One region of the Devosia alba genome, then DNA from elsewhere that is predicted to be linked to it. Evidence: predicted binding sites of a transcription regulator. Region 1 holds the regulator's gene; each other region holds the start of a gene.
What was found. Region 1 encodes LexA, which represses DNA repair genes until DNA is damaged. Its sites were predicted from a motif close to TGTTCNNNNTGTGTTCNG; they were not measured.
Positions count from the first base shown of each region.

Region 2: uvrA (excinuclease ABC subunit UvrA) is a predicted target of LexA. The motif match lies at 645-662, and genes of this name have one in related genera.
Region 3: ABFY71_RS12585 (DNA recombination protein RmuC) is a predicted target of LexA. The motif match lies at 1,417-1,434, and genes of this name have one in related genera.
Region 4: ABFY71_RS03780 (YifB family Mg chelatase-like AAA ATPase) is a predicted target of LexA. The motif match lies at 1,094-1,111, and genes of this name have one in related genera.

Region 1 is NZ_JBDUUI010000001.1:6,700-8,900, reverse strand. It holds gene ABFY71_RS00040 (molybdopterin molybdotransferase MoeA) at 1-669, shown strand, start outside; gene lexA (transcriptional repressor LexA) at 778-1,491, shown strand; gene ABFY71_RS00030 (GyrI-like domain-containing protein) at 1,555-2,052, opposite strand; gene ABFY71_RS00025 (DUF2155 domain-containing protein) at 2,189-2,201, opposite strand, start outside.
Region 2 is NZ_JBDUUI010000007.1:140,811-143,011, reverse strand. It holds gene ABFY71_RS12115 (hypothetical protein) at 114-359, opposite strand; gene ABFY71_RS12110 (hypothetical protein) at 491-613, shown strand; gene uvrA (excinuclease ABC subunit UvrA) at 852-2,201, shown strand, end outside.
Region 3 is NZ_JBDUUI010000008.1:41,755-43,955, forward strand. It holds gene ABFY71_RS12585 (DNA recombination protein RmuC) at 1-1,392, opposite strand, end outside; gene def (peptide deformylase) at 1,530-2,045, shown strand; gene fmt (methionyl-tRNA formyltransferase) at 2,092-2,201, shown strand, end outside.
Region 4 is NZ_JBDUUI010000002.1:246,874-249,074, reverse strand. It holds gene ABFY71_RS03780 (YifB family Mg chelatase-like AAA ATPase) at 1-1,041, opposite strand, end outside; gene ABFY71_RS03775 (glycoside hydrolase family 25 protein) at 1,223-2,062, shown strand; gene ABFY71_RS03770 (GreA/GreB family elongation factor) at 2,099-2,201, opposite strand, start outside.

The DNA.
Region 1 (2,201 bases):
GCAACCGGCGACGAGCTGGAACTGCCAGGCGCGGTCCTTGGGCCCGATCAGATCATCGCGTCAAACAGCTTTGGCCTCGCGCCCCTGTTGGCCCCCTATGCCCAAACCGTCACCGACCATGGTATTGCGCGCGACCAGCGGGACCAGTTGCGCGCCAGGCTGGTGGCGATCCTCGCCGATGAGCCCGATGTGCTGATCACCACGGGCGGCGCCAGTGTCGGTGATCATGACTTCGTGCAGGAAATCCTGCTCGAACTCGGGGTCACCCTGGATTTCTGGAAGATCAATATGCGGCCGGGCAAGCCGCTGATGTTCGGCACCGTTGGGAAGACCCTGGTGTTCGGGCTGCCGGGCAATCCGGTTTCCGCCATGGTCACCGCCATTGTCTTCATCAAGCCGGCCCTGCGCGCCTGGCTGGGCCTGGCGCCGCAGATTCACTGGCACCTGCCATTGGCGGCGCCGACCCCGCCCAATACGGCACGCCGCCATTTCATGCGGGCGCAGTTGCTGCAGACTCCAACCGGCCCCCAGGCCCTGCCGATCAGCCAGACCGATAGCGGCCACACCTCGTCCATGGCCAGGGCGGACCTGCTGATCGTGCAACCCGAACACGACCCGGGCCAGCCCGCCGGCGCGATGGTCGAGACGATCGTGGTCGACGCATTCTGACGCCGTCGAGTCTGGGCGCAGCACAAAATTGCACGGGATATTGCAGAACATAACTGGAACACTTATAGTCGTTCTGTCTATGTTCCGATTCTCACCCCGAGGGGCCCCATGCTGACCCGCAAACAACACGAGCTGTTGATGTTCATCCACGAGCGGATGAAGGAAAGCGGCATCCCGCCATCGTTTGATGAGATGAAGGATGCACTCGATCTGGCGTCCAAGTCCGGCATTCACAGGCTGATTACCGCGCTTGAAGAGCGCGGGTTCATTCGCCGCCTGCCCAATCGGGCGCGGGCACTCGAAGTGATCAAACTCCCCGATTCGATGAACCCGTCACTGGGTGGCCGCAAGGCGCGCTTCGAGCCGTCGGTGATCGAGGGCAATCTGGGCAAGGTCGCCAGCCCGCCCTCGCGGATGGCCGCTGATGATGACGGCGTGCGCTCGATTTCCATCCCGGTCATGGGCCGCATTGCAGCCGGCACACCGATCGAGGCAATTCAGTCTCATTCACACACCATCATGGTGCCACCCGAAATGCTGGGCAGTGGCGAACATTTCGCGCTCGAAGTGCGCGGCGATTCGATGATCGATGCCGGCATTTTTGATGGCGACACCGTGCTGATCCGCAAGCAGGACGCCGCCAGCACCGGGGAAATCATCGTGGCTCTGGTGGACGATGAAGAGGCCACCCTCAAGCGCCTGCGCCGCAAGGGTAATACCATTGCGCTCGAAGCGGCCAACCCGGCCTATGAGACCCGCATTTTCCCGCCCGACCGCGTCAAGGTTCAGGGCCGGCTGGTCGGATTGCTGCGCAAGTACTGATTGCCTGCCCGCCGTGATGAGCGGCGCGATGGATGGCCCCGCCGCCCCGCCCCTTTATGCCGGTCAGCCGGTTGTCTTGAATGACAGCCGGGTGAGCCATTTGGCGGGGTCGGGTTCCTCGCGGGGATCAGTCTCGTAGATTTCCAACCGGCAGGCGAAGTGATCGCCGTCTGCGGCGGCGCGCATGTCCCAGGCAATGTTGTTGTCTTGCGCCCAGCCGATGAATTGCGCGGTGGCGTCCAGCAAGCCGTCATAGTGGCCGGTATGGCTGGCGCTGAGATATTGCCCCGCTGGCAGGGTGCCGAACTTGACCGGACTGTCCCCGGCCATAGCGCGCTCAACCATCACGCCGGCTTCGACATCGAGTGTCCTGGCCATGTCGATCCGTCGGTAATTGTAGAATGGCGCCCCAATGGGGGTAAGGCCGTGGCTGGCGAGCCAGGCGAACAACGCCGGAAACCCCTCGTCGGCCGGCTTTTGCATCTCTGCCATGGTGACGGTGAAGGGGATATAGGCATAGGTTTGGGCGGTGCGGTCTTCAAGCACGGGACTGGTCAGCACAATATGTCTCCTCTGGCGGCCCCCCTGGGGGCAAGGCAGCACGCCGGCGCAGCAGAACCAGCGGCGAACGGGTACTGCACGCTAGACGATTGAACTTTGGACAGTTCGACAGCGTTGTGCGTTTTTCGGAAGAGAATCAGTCGCGCGCG
Region 2 (2,201 bases), on a different contig from region 1:
ACGGCGCGGGATCAGGCTGGCTTGAGCGCCTGGGCGCAGGCGTTGGCAAGGTCACGATTGGGCGCGTCGGCGCCCAAAGGCGTCGCCCAACCCGCTTTTTCGATGATGCCGCGTCAGGCATAGGTCGAGGCTTTGCCCAGCTCGGCCATCACCGCCACGCGGTTGCTGTCGCTGGTGGACTGCTCCACGCAATAGGGGGTGAGGGCCGCGGTGACATCGCTCGCCGATTGTTTGGCTGCAAGCTCTTGGGCGCTACCGCCAGTGACCCAGCCACCCCAGCTGAAGCCAATGATGGCAAGGGCGACGGCACCGGTCGCCGCACCGTAAAGTGCGGGTTTCGTCCATTCGGGAATTTGCATGAAAGTCCGATCTGTATCGGTAAAGGCCGCAGTATTGCGACCACGGCAAAACCCTAACATGGCTGGCGCCCGAGCGCGAACTTGCGGCCAAAGCAAGGCAGATGCCCCTTGCCTCACGCTGCTGACACAGCTTGTCAGCAGCCCTGCCCCAATGGCAGAGCCGCTCATGGGAAATCGTGCATGGACTATACCAACCGTTCCGGCTCTTTGCCGTTATGCTGCTCGGCATCATGGTGGTGCCGGGCATGGCGTGAACCGGCATGTCGCGCTTGACCGAATCTGTATTGTTCCGCTTATGTTCCGGGTGTTATATGCCGCTTTGGCAAGGTGGAGTGGACACGCTAAGGTGACTGCAGCGCCGGGCCGCCATGCGCGGAGCCAACTTGCGGCAGTGGCCCGCAATGCCTATTTTCTGGAGCTTCCCGCCCTGCCGACGACCGTTTGACCGCTGTGCTGCCAACACTCTGGCGCACCGAGCCATGGACTTGATTGATGACGCCAAAGCCCAGCCTGAACCGAGAGATCATCGTGCGCGGTGCCCGCGAGCACAATCTCAAGGGCATCGACCTCAAGTTGCCGCGCGACAGCCTGATCGTCATGACGGGCCTCAGTGGTTCGGGCAAGTCCTCGCTGGCCTTTGACACCATCTATGCCGAAGGGCAGCGCCGCTATGTGGAGTCGCTGTCAGCCTATGCCCGCCAGTTCCTCGAAATGATGCAGAAGCCCGATGTCGAGCACATCGAGGGCCTCAGCCCGGCCATTTCCATCGAGCAGAAGACCACCAGCCGCAATCCGCGCTCCACCGTCGGTACGGTCACCGAGATCTACGATTATCTGCGCCTGCTGTTTGCCCGCGTCGGCGTGCCCTATTCGCCCGCCACCGGTCTGCCCATTGAGAGCCAGACCGTCACCCAGATGGTCGACAAGACGCTGGAGCTGCCCGAGGGCACCCGGGTCTATCTGCTGGCGCCCATCGCGCGCGGTCGCAAGGGCGAATACAAGAAGGAACTGGCCGATCTGATGCGCAAGGGCTTCCAGCGCGTCAAGATCGATGGCGAGTATCACGAAATCGAGGATGCCCCTGCCCTCGACAAGAAGCTCAAGCACGACATTGAAGTGGTGGTCGATCGCCTGGTGATCGGGCCCGATATTGCCGGGCGGCTGGCCGAGAGCTTTGAAACCGCGCTGAAGCTGACCGATGGCATCGCGCTGATCGAATTTGCCGACCAGCAGAACGAAGACGGCACGGCACGGCAGCAGACGTTTTCGGAAAAATTCGCCTGCCCGGTCTCCGGCTTCACCATTGCCGAGATCGAACCGCGCCTGTTCTCGTTCAACAATCCCTTTGGCGCCTGCCCGGTCTGTGACGGCCTGGGCACCGAGCGCAAGATCGACGCCGACCAGATCGTGCCCGATTCCAGCCTGTCGATCCGCGCCGGGGCCATCCTGCCCTGGTCCAAGACCAGTGCGCCCTATTACATTCAGACGCTGTCGGCGGTGGTGAAACTGTTCGGCGCCTCCACCGAGACGCCGTGGAGCGACCTGCCGTTCGAGGTGCAGCATGCGGTGCTGTATGGCACCGGCCGCGAGCAGGTCGACTTCGTCTATGACGATGGTCTGCGCCAGTACAAGACCTCCAAGGCCTTTGAAGGTGTCATCGGCAATCTGGAGCGGCGCTACAAGGAAACCGAAAGCGCTGGCATGCGCGAAGAAATCGAAAAATACATGTCGGCCAAGCCCTGCATCGCCTGTGGCGGCTATCGGCTGAAGCCGGAATCGCTGGCCGTCAAGATTGATGGTTTTCACGTTGGCCAGGTCACCGAACAGTCGATCCGCAGCGCC
Region 3 (2,201 bases), on a different contig from region 1:
CAAGGTGGGTTCAACGTCGTCTTGCTTGACGTCGCCACTATCCCAGCTCGGTGGAATGACCTGACTGGATTTGGCGCCAAGTTCGCGCAGCATTTCCACCTGCCGCACCACATTGCCCTTGCCCGATGACAGCTGCCCGCGCGCCGCATCAAAGCTGGAGCGCGCCTTGTCGAGATGGCCGTCGAGCTTGTCCATGCTGCCCAGAAAACCGACGACCTTGTCGTAGAGCGCGCCGGCGCGGCTGGCGATTTCCTCAGCATTGCGGTGGCGCTTCTCGACATCCCAGATGTTGCGCACCGTACGCAGCACGGTCATCAGCGTGGTGGGCGTGGTCAGCATGACGCCCTGGCTCATGCCATATTCGACCAGCTTGGCATCGGCCTGGATGGCGGTGGCCAGCGCCGATTCAATGGGTACGAACATCATCACATAATCGAGGCTGCTGCGGGCATGACGCTGATAGGTCTTGTCGCCCAGCGTCTTGATGTGGCTGCGGATCGAGACGATGTGTGCCTGCAGGAACTGGCCCTTGGCCTCATCCTCGCAATTGACATAGGCCTCAAAGGCGGTGAGCGAGACCTTGGAGTCGATGACCAGCCGGTCATTATTGGGCATCAGCACCTCGACGTCGGTGCGCACGCGGCTGCCGTCCTCGGCAGTGTGGCTGGTCTGGGTGATGAATTCCTCGCCTTCGCGCAGGCCGGAGCGTTCCAGAATGGTGGAGAGGATCATTTCCCCCCACGAGCCCTGCGTCTGGGAATTGCCCTTGAGGGCACGGGTGAGGTTCTGCGCCTCGGTGGTGATCTGGAGATTGCTGGCCGCCAAAGCGCGGATCTGTTCGCCCATGGTGGCCCGGTCGCGCAGCAATTCGCCCTGAAACTCGACGATCTTCTCGTTGAGCGGCTTGAGCAGCACGTCGACCTGCTCGCGGTTCTGCTTGGAGAAGGTCTCGCTATGGCTTTTGAGCACGTCGCCGGCGATGGACTTGAACTCGTCGGTCATGTGCTGGCGCGCTTCAAGGAAGCGCTTGAGGTTCTCTTCGGACTGCTTGGCCTGCTCGGCCATGCTGGCGCGCAGGCCCGAATTATCGGCGCGCAGAGAGGCGGCCTTTTCGCGTTCGATATCGAGCAGTTCCTCGCCGCGTTCGCGCTCCTGGGCCAACTGGTGGTCAAGCTCGTGGATGCGGCTGTCGCGTTCGCCAATCTGGACCAGAAAATTGGCGCGCAACTGCTCGGTCGCCTGCTGGGCAGCGGCTTCGGCCCGCGCCGCGCTGGCCCGCATGGCGGCGATCATCACGGCGCCAACCAGCAGCACGAGCAGCAGCCCGCCCAGGATTGCCGCCATTGCGGAGGTAACCGGCCAGTCGCCGAGCATAAAAATCACTGTGTCCATCAGGCGAGTCTAGCCGATTCGAGCCGTTCCTCTAATGTTCTATGGGTGATCAGCGCAGTTAGGGGCCACAAGAGTTGACCTTACGCGCGAAAATACCATATCGAGAGGCACATCCCTTAATTGCCGGACCAACACCCATGGCTATCCGCCCCATTCTTGTCATTCCCGATGCGCGCCTGCGGGCCGTCACTGATCCGATCGCCGAGATCGATGATGAGATCAAGGCGCTGGCCAGCGACATGCTGGAAACCATGTATGATGCGCCGGGCATTGGCCTGGCCGCACCCCAGATTGGCGTGATGAAGCGTATTGTGGTGATGGATCTGGCCGGCGAAGACGAAACGCCCGAGCCATTGGTCATGATCAATCCCGAGATCACCCATTTCGGCGAGCAGATTCAGGTGACCGAAGAGGGCTGCCTGTCGATCCCCGAGCTTTACTACGAGGTCGAGCGCCCCAATGATGTGGTGGTGAAATACACCGACCTTGAGGGCAAGGAAGTCACCAGGGAAGCCGAAGGCAGGTTTGCCGTCTGCATCCAGCACGAACTCGATCACCTCGATGGCGTGCTCTATATCGATTATCTCAGCCGCCTCAAGCGCGACCGGGTGATCAAGAAGTTCGACAAGGCCGCCAAGCGCGCCGTCGGCTAGAATGTCGCCTGCCCCGCCGGGCGGGCAAACACGAAAGTTCCGCCCAATGCGCGTCGTCTTCATGGGTACGCCCGAATTTTCCGTGCCCACGCTGACCGAGATCGTATCGGGCGGGCACGAGGTTGTGGCGGTCTATACCAGGGCGCCCAAGCCAGC
Region 4 (2,201 bases), on a different contig from region 1:
GCACGGGTTCATCGCGGCGATCAGCTGCACCCGGCTGGGATAGGAAATGCGGGCATTGGCCCGGGCAATCACGGTTTCGCCGCTCTCGAGCGGCTGGCGCAGACTATCGAGCACGCCGGGGGCAAATTCGGGCAGCTCATCGAGAAACAGCACGCCATTATGGGCCAGACTGACCTCGCCGGGGCGCACTTTGAGCCCGCCGCCGACCAGCGCGGCCATCGAGGCGGAGTGATGCGGGGCGCGAAACGGCCGGCGGTCGGAAATCGCCCCGCCCACCAGCTCGCCGGCAATGGACTGGATCATCGACACGTCGAGCAATTCGCGCGGATTGAGCGGCGGCAGGATGGAGGGCAGGCGGGCCGCCAGCATGGATTTGCCGGCGCCCGGCGGGCCGATCATCAGCAGATTATGCCCGCCGGCAGCGGCCACTTCGAGCGCGCGGCGCGCCACCTGCTGGCCGCGCACATCGCAGAGATCGGGCAGACCGGTGCTGGGCACATATTTGCGCGGCTGCGGGCGGGCGGCCAATTGGTGGCCGGTCAGATGATTGACCAGCGCCAGCAGGCTGTCGGCGGCAATGATCTCGAGATTTTCGCCGGCCCAGGCCGCTTCAGGGCCCGAGGGGGCGGCACATATCAGCCCCAGTTCGCGCGACTGGGCTGCGATGGCGGCGGGCAGGATGCCGCCGACATGGGCGAGGCGCCCGTCGAGCCCCAGTTCGCCCAGCGCCAGATAGCCATCGAGCCCATCCTGGGGCATGACGCCGATCGCCGCCATGATGCCCAGCGCGATGGGCAGGTCGTAATGGCTCCCCTCCTTGGGCAGGTCGGCGGGCGCCAGATTGACGGTGATGCGCTTGGGCGGCAGGCCGATGCCGGAGGCGACCAGCGCCGCCCGGACGCGCTCGCTGCTTTCCTTGACCGCCTTGTCGGGCAGGCCGACCAGGGTGATCTTGGGAAAGCCGGGCGTGATCTGCACTTGCACGTCGACCGGTACGGCCTCGATGCCCTCAAACGCGACGGTAGCGACACGGGTGACCATGTGCTGTTTCCCCTGGCCCGGCAGAAATCTAGCAAAGTCGGTCGCGCTGAACAAGAACGTAGGGCGAACAAAAAACGGCCTGTTAACCACGCCCGTTGCCACACTGGTTAACCTAAGCCTCCATTAACCGCGCCATGTTGAATCAAAGCCACTGCTTGTTCCTGCGTAGAGTGCTGCTGCAATGATGTTCCGCCGTCCTTTTCCCTCGTATTCCGCGATCGCAAAGGGTGCCCTGCTGGCCCTGCTGGCCGGTATTGTTGTGGCCTGCTCGTCGGGAGGCGGTCTTTACGGTCCGATACAGGGTGATAACCGGCCGCATTCGGGCGTCGACCGGGCGCGCGGCATGCCGATCCAGGGGATCGACGTGGCGCGCTACCAGGAGAATGTCGATTTCCGCACCGCGATCCAGTCGGGTATCCATTTCGTCTTCATGAAGGCGACCGAAGGCAAGGACTATCTCGACCCCGATTTCCGCAAGAACTGGGTGCGAGCGCGCGAGGCCGGCATGCCGCGCGGCGCCTATCATTTCATGACCTGGTGTTCGCTGGCCTCCGAACAGGCGGCCTGGTTCGTCGCCAATGTGCCCAATGATCCCGATGCGCTGCCGCCGGTGCTCGATCTGGAGTGGAACAATCACTCCAGCTGCCGCAACAAGCCGAGCCGCGCCGATGCGCTGGAAAAAATCCGGCTGATGCTGGACGTGATGGAACGCCATACCGGCAAGCTGCCGCTGATCTATACCGACATGACCTTCCACCGCGACGTGCTGGAGGGGGAATATTTCCCCAATGCCTTCTGGCTGCGCTCGACCGCTGCCGAGCCGCATGAACGCTATGGCAACCGGACCTGGACCTTCTGGCAGTGGACGCAGACCGGCGTGGTGCGCGGGGTGCGCGGCGAAGTGGATCGCAATGCCTATTATGGCGACCAGAATGACTGGCTGACGTTCCTGCAGACCGGCTGCGATCCCCGGGCGATTGCGACGCTGGCGCCGAGCGGCCGCTGCCAGGCAGCCAAATAGGCGAGGTGGCCGGCCTCGCCAGCGATTATGGCCCGATCAGCGCGCGCTCCAGCGGCGCGCGCTGCCATAGTCGATCCCTTCGTCATCGGCTTGTGGCTGGTACAGCACGGCGCTGACGGTCACCGGCCCCTGTTCGGGG